3 regions of the Comamonas sp. AG1104 genome follow, and region 2 is predicted to be linked to each of the others. Evidence: predicted binding sites of a transcription regulator. Region 2 holds the regulator's gene; each other region holds the start of a gene.
What was found. Region 2 encodes sigma-54, which starts transcription at its own class of promoters, with help from an activator protein. Its sites were predicted from a motif close to TGGCANGNAANCTGCTTT; they were not measured.
Positions count from the first base shown of each region.

Region 1 (3,276 bases), on a different contig from region 2:
GGTGGTAGAGATCCTTGGTCGCGGCTTCGCCGGGATGGATCTTGTTTTCCACGCCGTCCAGGCCGGCCATCAGCAGAGCTGCGAAACCCAGGTAGGGGTTCATCAGAGGATCGGGGAAGCGGGCTTCCACGCGGCGAGCCTTGGGGTTGCTGACGTAAGGAATACGGATGGAGGCCGAGCGGTTCTTGGCCGAGTAAGCCAGCTTCACGGGCGCTTCGAAGCCGGGAACCAGACGCTTGTAGCTGTTGGTGCCGGGGTTGGTGATGGCATTCAGCGCACGAGCGTGCTTGATGATGCCGCCAATGTAGTACAGGGCGAAGTCGGACAGACCGGCATAGCCGTCGCCGGCGAACAGGTTCTTGCCATCCTTCCACACGGACTGGTGCACGTGCATGCCGGAGCCGTTATCGCCAGCGTAGGGCTTGGGCATGAAGGTTGCCGTCTTGCCGTAGGTGTTGGCCACGTTCCAGATGATGTACTTCTGCAGCTGTGTCCAGTCGGCACGCTCGACCAGGGTCGAGAAGCGTGTGCCGATTTCGTTCTGACCGGCACCAGCCACTTCATGGTGGAACACTTCGACGGGAATACCGACCGCTTCCAGCAGCAGCGACATCTCTGCACGCATGTCCTGGGTGCTGTCAACGGGAGGCACGGGGAAGTAGCCACCCTTGACGCGAGGACGGTGACCACGGTTACCGGTCTCGAACTTGGTGCCGGTGTTCCAGGGAGCCTCGTATTCTTCGATTTCGAAGAAGGGGTTGTGAGGCTCCGTGCCCCAACGCACGCCGTCGAAGATGAAGAATTCGGGTTCGGGACCGAAGTAAGCGGTATCGCCCAGGCCGGAGGCCTTCAGGTAGGCTTCGGCACGCTTGGCGATGGAGCGGGGATCGCGATCATAGGCCTTGCCATCACCGGGTTCGATCACATCGCACTGCAGAATCAGTGTGGTTTCTTCGAAGAAGGGATCGATATTGGCAGTGTTGGGATCGGGAACCAGCTGCATGTCCGAGGCTTCGATACCCTTCCAGCCGGCAACGGAAGAACCGTCGAAAGCATGGCCCGAGGTGAACTTGTCCTCGTCGAAGTGCGACACGGGCACGGTCACGTGCTGTTCCTTGCCGCGGGTATCGGTAAAGCGCAGGTCCACGAACTTGACCTCGTTATCCTGCACCATCTGCATCACGTCTGCAACGGTCTTCGCCATTAGATCTCTCCTGCCAACTTTGGCTGATCAAATAAAGAATGAATAGTATCTAGCAGTTTGCGTGCCAACTCGACCTTGGCGCCTCACAACAACATCTGCGCACCGAAACCGAGCCTTGGTGTAAAGACATTCGGCACAAGACATAAGCACTTACCAGAGCTGCATCTGCAAACTGCACCAAACAGACGCGCATTGTCGCACTGCCAGAGCACGCAGCACAATTGCACCATCTTGGTGAATTTACTTGCACCAAGATGGTGCAATTCTGAAATGGGATTGTTTTTGGTGCATGACACCTGATCCAACCTGCTGCAGACGCTTTTCAGCGAGCCACCGAAGCTGCACCATCCGAATCATCTGCACCAGGTGCAAACGGGACCTGTGGGTCGGCAGCACTCGGCAGGGTCTGCGCCCTCATCTGCTCCAGCGCCGCCAGACAGAAGTGGGCAAACCACAGTGCAGAGAAGGCAAACACCAGCGCATAAATCCAGATCGCAATCGGAACCAGAATCCAGAAAGCAGCCAGGAACAGCAGCCCGGAAATCCAGACCACACCGGGTGCTGCGCCCAGATAGCCGCAGATCACCCCCATCAGAATGAGCGACATGCGGTGACGGGCAAACAGGGCCCGGCGCTCATCCTTGCTGGCATGCTCGGACAAGGCGTCAAATGCCATGACCCTGTAGGTGAGCCATCCCCAGATCAGGGGCGCCACCACCAGCATCAGCGGCGGGAACACCCATAGCGGCAAAGTGACAAACAAGGCCAGCAGCGCAATCAGCGTGGAGCCGCCCGACCAGACCAGGCTGGCCACGGTAGAGCCGCCATGCTTTTTCTCCAGCCCGACAAAGCGCTTCTCGGCCACCAGTTGCGTGAGCACTGGTGCCATGAACAGGCCCACCAGCAGCAATACCAGTACCACGAGTACCGGCATTGCTCCCAACACCACAAAAATGGAAGCCACCACCTCCGAGGCATACCCAAGGCCCAGCCCTTGCAGCCATAGCCACAGGGAATGCAGCCAGCCAACCCCGTCCAGCAGGCTTTGCACCTTGAGAACCGCATCGGCCCAGAAGAAGTAACCCAAAAGCCAGGCCATCAAGGCCATGGCCAGAAGCGGCAAGAGTGACCAGACAATGACCCGCTTATGCAGGCAATACGCCAGGGCACGCCAAAAAGAGTCGAGTAGCAAGCTCATGCTGGCAAGCATACTCAAGGATTGACTTATGCGCGACCCATCAATCGCAGGACTGCCAGCCACTGCTGCGCCCAGAAGCCACGGCCATAGTCGCGCAATTGTCCTTTTGCATTCGCTTGCACCTGATCGCGAATGCCAGTGGGGTCATAGCGCAGATCAAAGTTGGCCGTACCAAACAATATGTCCCACCAGGGCAACAATACGCCGAAGTTATTGCCGTGCACCTTCTTGTTGCGCACAGGCGCCATGGGTTCGTGACCGATACCGATGGCGTGATGACGGCGGTGAAAGCGCGGACTGATCCACAGGCGCTCGCCCAGTTGGCCAAACCAGATGCGCACATTGGCATGCTGAAAGCTCTCGCTGAGCTGGGTCAGGGCCACGATGGCCACGAACTGCCCCGGAGCCACGCCAATCAGCTGTGCTACCAGCACGATGATGGCGTCATGGATCACGTCGTCGAGCAGGTGATTGCGGTTGTCGCTCCACACCGTCATCTGGCGCTGCGAGTGGTGCACGGCATGCAGCTTCCACCACCAGGTAAAACCGTGCTGACCGCGATGAATCCAGTACTCGACCAGATCGAAGACGACCAGATACATCAACAGACTGACCCAGGCATTGTCCGTCACGCCCGGCCAGATATCGTCTAGATGAAAGCCAGGCATGCCCCAAACATGAAGCCTGCCCATGAGGGCATCCCACAAGGGATCGATCGTGAAGAACAATGCCAGCCGGAAAATTCCCAGCCGGTGAATCAGCGTGTAGAGGATGTCCACACGAATCGCCTGGCGGTCCACCACAGGCTCGACCGGCCGCCAGCGCTGCAGCGGCACGATCACCGCGACCATGACCGCTATCTGCAGCAGCCCCA
Region 1 is NZ_QQAS01000007.1:117,484-120,759, reverse strand. It holds gene glnA (type I glutamate--ammonia ligase) at 1-1,204, opposite strand, end outside; gene DFO48_RS19775 (EI24 domain-containing protein) at 1,527-2,414, opposite strand; gene DFO48_RS19770 (sterol desaturase family protein) at 2,429-3,276, opposite strand, start outside.
Region 1: glnA (type I glutamate--ammonia ligase) is a predicted target of sigma-54. The motif match lies at 1,254-1,271, and genes of this name have one in related genera.

Region 2 (3,276 bases):
TCAAGCAATTGTTTGACCACTCCACGTTCACAGCGCCGTTCAACGTCTTCATGCTGATGTTCAGCAAGGTGCCGCGCACGCCCTATCTGCCCACCAGCACCTTTCCCGAACTGGCGCCGCTGCAGGCCAATTGGCGCGAGATCCGCGAGGAAGCCGTCAATCTGCAAAAGAACATGCAGATCAAGGCTGCCGCCAACAACGATGACGCAGGCTTCAACTCCTTCTTCAAGACCGGCTGGAAGCGCTTCTACCTCAAGTGGTACGGCGATGCCCACCCTTCGGCCATGGAGCTGTGCCCCAAGACCACGGCCCTGGTGAAGTCGATTCCCAGCGTCAAGGCCGCCATGTTTGCCGAGCTGCCGCCCGGCGCCAAGCTCAATCTGCACCGCGACCCCTATGCGGGCTCGCTGCGCTATCACCTGGCCGTGCTGGCCCCCAACGACGACCGCTGCATGATCGAGGTCGACGGCAAGCCCTATAGCTGGCGCGAAGGCGAAGGCGTGATCTTCGACGAGACCTATATGCACTGGGCCGAGAACCGCTCGGAAGGCAACCGCATCGTGCTGTTCTGCGACGTGGAACGCCCCATGACCAATGGCTTTGCCCAGTGGCTCAATCACTGGCTGGGCAAGAACGTGGTGGCCGCCGCCAGCTCGCCCAACAACGAGGGCGATCCGCGCGGCATGATCAGCAAGCTGTTCAAGATCTCGTTCTATGCCGGCAAGTACCGCCGTGCCTTCCGCGACTGGAATCCGACCTTCTACAAGATCCTCAAGTTCGGACTGATGATTGGCGTGCTGGTCTGGTTTATCTGGTGGTTGGTACCGAATTAACCCCCTGAGGCGCTTTGCGCCTTCCCCCTTTCTCTTCGGAAGGGGGACGACATCTTCGCTGCAGGGCGGCCTTTGCTTGCTGTCCCTCACTTGGATCTTGCTTCATCAAGACATATGGCTCTAAACAAAAAGCCGCTGTGCGATGCATCAGCGGCTTTCTTGTTTCTAAGGCGCCCTACAGCGCCTTGCGCAGCGTGGTCGTCGGTATCTTGAGCTGCTCGCGGTACTTGGCCACCGTGCGGCGCGCGCACTCGATGCCCTGCTCCTTGAGCATGTCTGCCAGCTTGGCGTCCGACAGCGGCTTCTTGGCATCTTCGGCATCGACAAACTGCTTGATCAGCGCACGCACGGCCGTGCTGGAGGCACTGCCGCCGGTTTCCGTGCCCAGGCCCGAGCCGAAGAAATACTTGAGCTCGAACGTGCCCTGGGGCGTGGCCATGTACTTGGCGGTGGTCACGCGGCTGATGGTGGACTCGTGCAGGCCCAGCGTATCGGCGATATCGCGCAGCACCAGCGGGCGCATGGCCAGCTCGCCATGCACAAAGAAGTTCTTCTGCCGCTCCACGATGGCTTCGGAAACACGCAAGATGGTGTCGAAGCGCTGCTGGATGTTCTTGATGAACCAGCGCGCCTCCTGCAACTGCTGCTGCAGCGCTGCATGACCGTCGCTGTTCTTGTGGCGACGCAGCACGCTGGCATAGATGTCGTGCACGCGCAGACGTGGCATGACCTCGGGGTTGAGCTGCACGGAAAAGTCCGCCCGGCCGGCGCCGGCCCGCACCGGGCGCACGATGACATCGGGCACCACGATATGGCGCTCCACGTCGACAAAGCGGCGCCCCGGACGCGGCTCCAGCCTGGCGATCAGGGCCATGGCTTCGCGCAGTTGCTCTTCGCGCGCGCCGCACAGGCTGGTGAGCTTGCGCAGATCGCGCCGCGCCAGCAGGTCCATGGGCTGCGCACAGATGGATTGCGCCAGCAGCAGCCGGTTCATATGCGCCTCGGTCGTGCCCTCGTCCTCGGCAGTGCGGATCAGGTCGCGCAGCTGCAGCTGCAGGCACTCGGCCAGATCACGCGCGCCCACGCCCACGGGCTCCAGACTTTGCAGCAGCTTCAGAGCAATGACAAAGTGCTGCTCCAGCTCCTCGCGCTCTTCCAGGTCGTCGCCGGCAAGGCTTTGCGCCAGCTCCTGCAGGGAATCCTCGAGATAGCCATCGTCGCTGAGCGACTCGATGAGAAAGCGCAGTGCCGCCATGTCCGCCGCGCCCAGATGCAGGCTCAGCGCCTGACGATGGAGAAAGTCGGTCAGGCTCTGGTGCTCGCGCGCCAGATCGATGGCATCGGTTTCGTCATCGCCATCGCGGTTGCGCGTGGAGCTGCTGGCCGAGGGCGTCTCCCACTCGCTGCTGGATTCGCCGCCCCACTCCCCGTCCTGGCCGTCCATGCCGTCGGCCTCCCAGTTCAGCGTTTCAGGGGTTTCGGGGGTTGATGCTTCCGCTACCGTTTCAGTAGCTGATTGCGCTTGCAATGATTCATTTTCAGAACGAATACCATCTGAAGTGCTGTATTCACTGGCGCTAGCAGCTACATCTACAGGAGCATCTCCCGCAGTTTCAGCCTCATCGCCCGCACGCTCCAGAAAAGGGTTGTCGACCAGCATCTGCTCGACTTCCTGCGCCAGCTCCAGAGTGGAGAGCTGCAGCAGCTGAATGGATTGCTGCAGCTGCGGCGTAAGCGACAAATGCTGCGAAACGCGTAGCGAGAGACCTGGCTTCATCGAGGCGCGGCCCCCAGACAATCATTGCAAACGCGCGCAGTGCTATGGGTTTGCCGCCGGGCTGCCCCAAGGCAAACCTCGGCGCTGCCGGTCAGGGTCCCTTCCGGGGGCAGCGACCACACAAAGTGAGGGAGCGTGGGAGTCATCACATCCTGAAATGTTCGCCCAGATAGACGCGGCGCACATCGGCGTTCTCCACGATCTCCTCGGGCGTGCCTTCGGCCAGCACATGGCCGTCGCTGATGATGAAGGCGTGGTCGCAGATGCCCAGCGTCTCGCGCACGTTGTGGTCGGTAATCAGCACGCCGATGCCGCGTTCCTTGAGGAAGCCGATGATGCGCTGGATCTCGATCACCGCAATCGGATCGATACCGGCAAACGGCTCGTCAAGCAGGATGAAGCGCGGCTGCGTGGCCAGGGCACGCGCGATTTCCACGCGCCGGCGTTCACCGCCGGACAGCGCCAGCGCCGGCGACTGGCGCAGATGCTCGACGCGCAGCTCCTGCAACAGGCCGGTGAGGCGCTTTTCGATCTCGCCCTGCGTCAGTGTCTTGCCCTGCTCGTCTTTTTGCAGCTCCAGCACGGCACGCACATTGTCTTCCACGCTGAGCTTGCGAAAGATAGAGGCTTCCTGGGGCAGATAGGACAGGCCCAGGCGCGAACGCT
Region 2 is NZ_QQAS01000003.1:709,869-713,144, forward strand. It holds gene DFO48_RS11790 (aspartyl/asparaginyl beta-hydroxylase domain-containing protein) at 1-833, shown strand, start outside; gene DFO48_RS11795 (RNA polymerase factor sigma-54) at 1,009-2,610, opposite strand; gene lptB (LPS export ABC transporter ATP-binding protein) at 2,756-3,276, opposite strand, start outside.

Region 3 (3,276 bases), on a different contig from region 2:
ATCAGGATCACCAGCATGGTCGAGGTCAGCATCCAGGCGGTATCGCCGGCGCTCAGGGTGGGAACGGCCTCGGCCGCTGCTTCGGCCACAGGTGCTGCTGCGGCGGCAGCCGTTGCAGCTTCCTGGGCAAAGCCGGTGGCGCCGGCAGCCAGCAGGCCCAGTCCCAGGCCTGCGCTCAATAGTTTCTTGATCATGGCAATCTTTCTCAAAACGGTTCCAGAGAGACTGGGCCTTTACAGGGCCGCGTCGCCGGTTTCTCCTGTACGGATACGGATCGACTGCTCCAGCGCCTGCACAAAGATCTTGCCGTCGCCGATCTTGCCGGTGCGGGCCGCGCCCTCGATGGCGTCGATGGCGGCGTCCACCAGATCGTCGGCAATCGCGGCCTCGATCTTGAGCTTGGGCAGAAAGTCCACCACATACTCGGCACCGCGGTACAGCTCGGTGTGACCCTTCTGACGGCCAAAGCCCTTGACTTCGGTCACGGTGATGCCTTGCACACCGATTTGGGAAAGAGCTTCACGCACTTCGTCGAGCTTGAAGGGTTTGATGATGGCGATCACCATTTTCATGACGGGCTCCTGAAAAATTAAAAAGTCTTGGAGAGCGTCAGAATCAGACGCGCCTTGTTCACATCGCCGAAGTAGGCCTTCTTGTTGGCGCCGGTCACCGCTGCACCTGCAGAGAAGCCGTCGCCCAGGTCATAGGCACCACCGACGCTGTAGTCCACATAGTTGGGAACGCCCAGGTCCTTGATGTCGCTGGAGAAATGGGTGTAACCAACTGATGCTTTCAGTGTCACCTTGGGCATCACTTCCTGGCTGTAGGAGAACTGCAGATAACCGGTGTTGCGACCCTTGAGGCCCGAGCCGGCCTTGGCTCCGGCCCAGCCGAAGTAGTCCTTGGACACTGTGTGCGAGTACTTGGCCGTGAACGGGCCATAGGTGCCGGAGCCGTAGATCTCGGTGGTGTTGCCGTTGGCATTGCCCGAGTACACATAGGTCAGCATGCCCACGTCCCAGTCCACATCGGCGGCCTTGAACTTGTAGCCGCCGTAGAAGTCGGTTTCCAGCGAGTTGCCGGGCAGCCAGTCCACGGAGGAGTTCCAGTTGCCGACGTAGAAGCCGCTGTCGCCGAACGTGTAGTCAAAACCGCCTTGCAGCGCGGGCTTGACGGCCTTGGTGCGGCTGGCGTCCTGATCCTGGCCACGGAACTTGTAGTTGGTGGTCAGGGCAACGTTGGCGGAGAGCTGGGCATGGGCCCACATGGGGGCGACAACGGCGCAGGCCAGGGCGGCAGTCTTGGCGAAAGTCTTGAAACGGCTTGCAGCGGGACTAGGCATTCAGGGTTCCTCCGGTTTGAAAATTTCGTGGCAAAAATCTCGGATGAACTCTCAAAGCACAGACCGTGCCAGTCTCTGCGGCGGCTGCGGCGCGGTTCGCTGCCCAAGGCCCTGGAACAGGCGGCGGGCCATAGCTGCCCGGTACAAAAAGCTACGAGTTTTCACAATCACTGTGCGCAACTTTCGCCACCCGGGCTGCGGCCTGAACCGGATGCACCAGGATGGTGCGTTTTTGCGATGCACCGCCATGGCCCGGCTTTTGCGCGTCTTTTTGCACCAAACAGGTGATTTGCAAGTGAGTGCGTGCTCTCCGTTTGGCGCGGACGCAAAAAAAGCCCATCGCCAGGGCGATGGGCTTGCAGGTCGCGCGCAGCTCAGAAGCTGGCCTGGGGCAGGTCTGCCTTGGTGAACACCAGCGAGACCTTGGCTTCTTCGGGAATCGGCGGCAGGTCCCGATTCCAGAGCTCCCAGGCGCTGCGCAACTCGGCCAGCTTCCGGGGCTCACGATCACGCAGATTGGCGCGCTCGCGCGGGTCGCTGGCGATGTTGAACAGGTATTCGATGCCCTCGATCTGCAGGTATTTCCAGTCGCCGCGTATCAAGGCCTTTTGCTCGCGGTGCTTCATGCGCCAGGCCAGGTCGCGCTCGGGCATCCAGCTTTGATCCTGCATCAGGGGCAGCAGGCTGATGCCATCCAGCGGATAGTCGGCATCTGCCGATACGCCGGCAGCGGCCAGGAAGGTGGCCGACCAGTCCATGGTCAGGCTGGGCGTGTCGCAGACGGCGCCGGCCGTCATGCGCGCCGGCCAGCGTGCCAGCAAAGGTACGCGGATGCCGCCTTCGAGCAGATCCATCTTCTGGCCCACGAAAGGCCAGGTATTGGAGAAGCGCTCGCCGCCGTTGTCGCTGGTGAAGACGATGAGCGTGTTCTCGCTCATGCCTTTTTCCTCCAGCGCATCCAGCAGCCAGCCGATGCCTTCGTCCATGTGATGGATCATGCGCTGATAGGTGTCGATGGAGCCGCCGTCGATATGCTTGCCCATGCCTTGCAGGCGTTCGGACTCGGCGCGGTCCTCGCGCGTCAGCCAGGGCCAGTGCGGCGCGCTGTAGTGCAGCGAGAGGTAGAAGGGCTGCTTGGCCGTCTGGCGTTTGACGAAGTCCACGGCGCGGCGGCTCAGCAGATCGGTCAGGTAGCCGTCTTCGGTGTGCGGCTCCTCGTTGCGCCAGAAGTCGGGGCGCCCGCGCGGATCGCAGTGGGCGAAGTAGTCGGCGCCGCCGGCGTGAAAGCCGTAGAACTCCTCGTAGCCCGACAGGCGCGGGCCGAAATGCGGGGGGTAGCCCAGATGCCATTTGCCGACCAGGGCCGTGGCATAGCCGGCGTCGCGCAGCAGCGAGGCCACCGTGGGGTGATCGGGCGGCAGGCCCAGCACCTTGTCGCCATGCACGCTGGCGATGGGCTCCTCGGCCGCACCGCGCAGGCGGTACTGCCAGCGGCCCGTGGCCAGCGCAAAGCGCGTGGGCGAGCACACCGACGAGTTGGAGTAGCCGCGCGTGAAGCGCAGGCCCTGGGCGGCCATGGCGTCCAGGCGCGGCGAGACGTCGGTGGCGTTGTTGTGCGCATCGCGCGCACCGGTGCAGCCCAGGTCGGCATAGCCGAGGTCATCGGCCAGGATGAAGATCAGATTGGGGCGGGAGTCGGTCATGAGAGAACGGAGAACATTCAAAAAAAGGAGCTTCTATCGCTTGTTATGCAAGGATTCTGAATAGATTTAATGCTGAAAATGTTTGGTAACAAGCGATAGGTGCTCCTCAAATATCAGGGCTTGAAGCCCGAGCGCTGCACCACCGGCGACCATTGCGCGCGGTAGGCCTTGAGCATTTTTTCCGTCTCCTGCGCGCTGCTGACCACGGGCACCAGGTTGGAGACGGCGAAC
Region 3 is NZ_QQAS01000004.1:111,247-114,522, reverse strand. It holds gene DFO48_RS12420 (ammonium transporter) at 1-194, opposite strand, end outside; gene glnK (P-II family nitrogen regulator) at 234-572, opposite strand; gene DFO48_RS12410 (TorF family putative porin) at 590-1,342, opposite strand; gene DFO48_RS12405 (sulfatase) at 1,717-3,045, opposite strand; gene DFO48_RS12400 (Bug family tripartite tricarboxylate transporter substrate binding protein) at 3,159-3,276, opposite strand, start outside.
Region 3: DFO48_RS12410 (TorF family putative porin) is a predicted target of sigma-54. The motif match lies at 1,396-1,413, and genes of this name have one in related genera.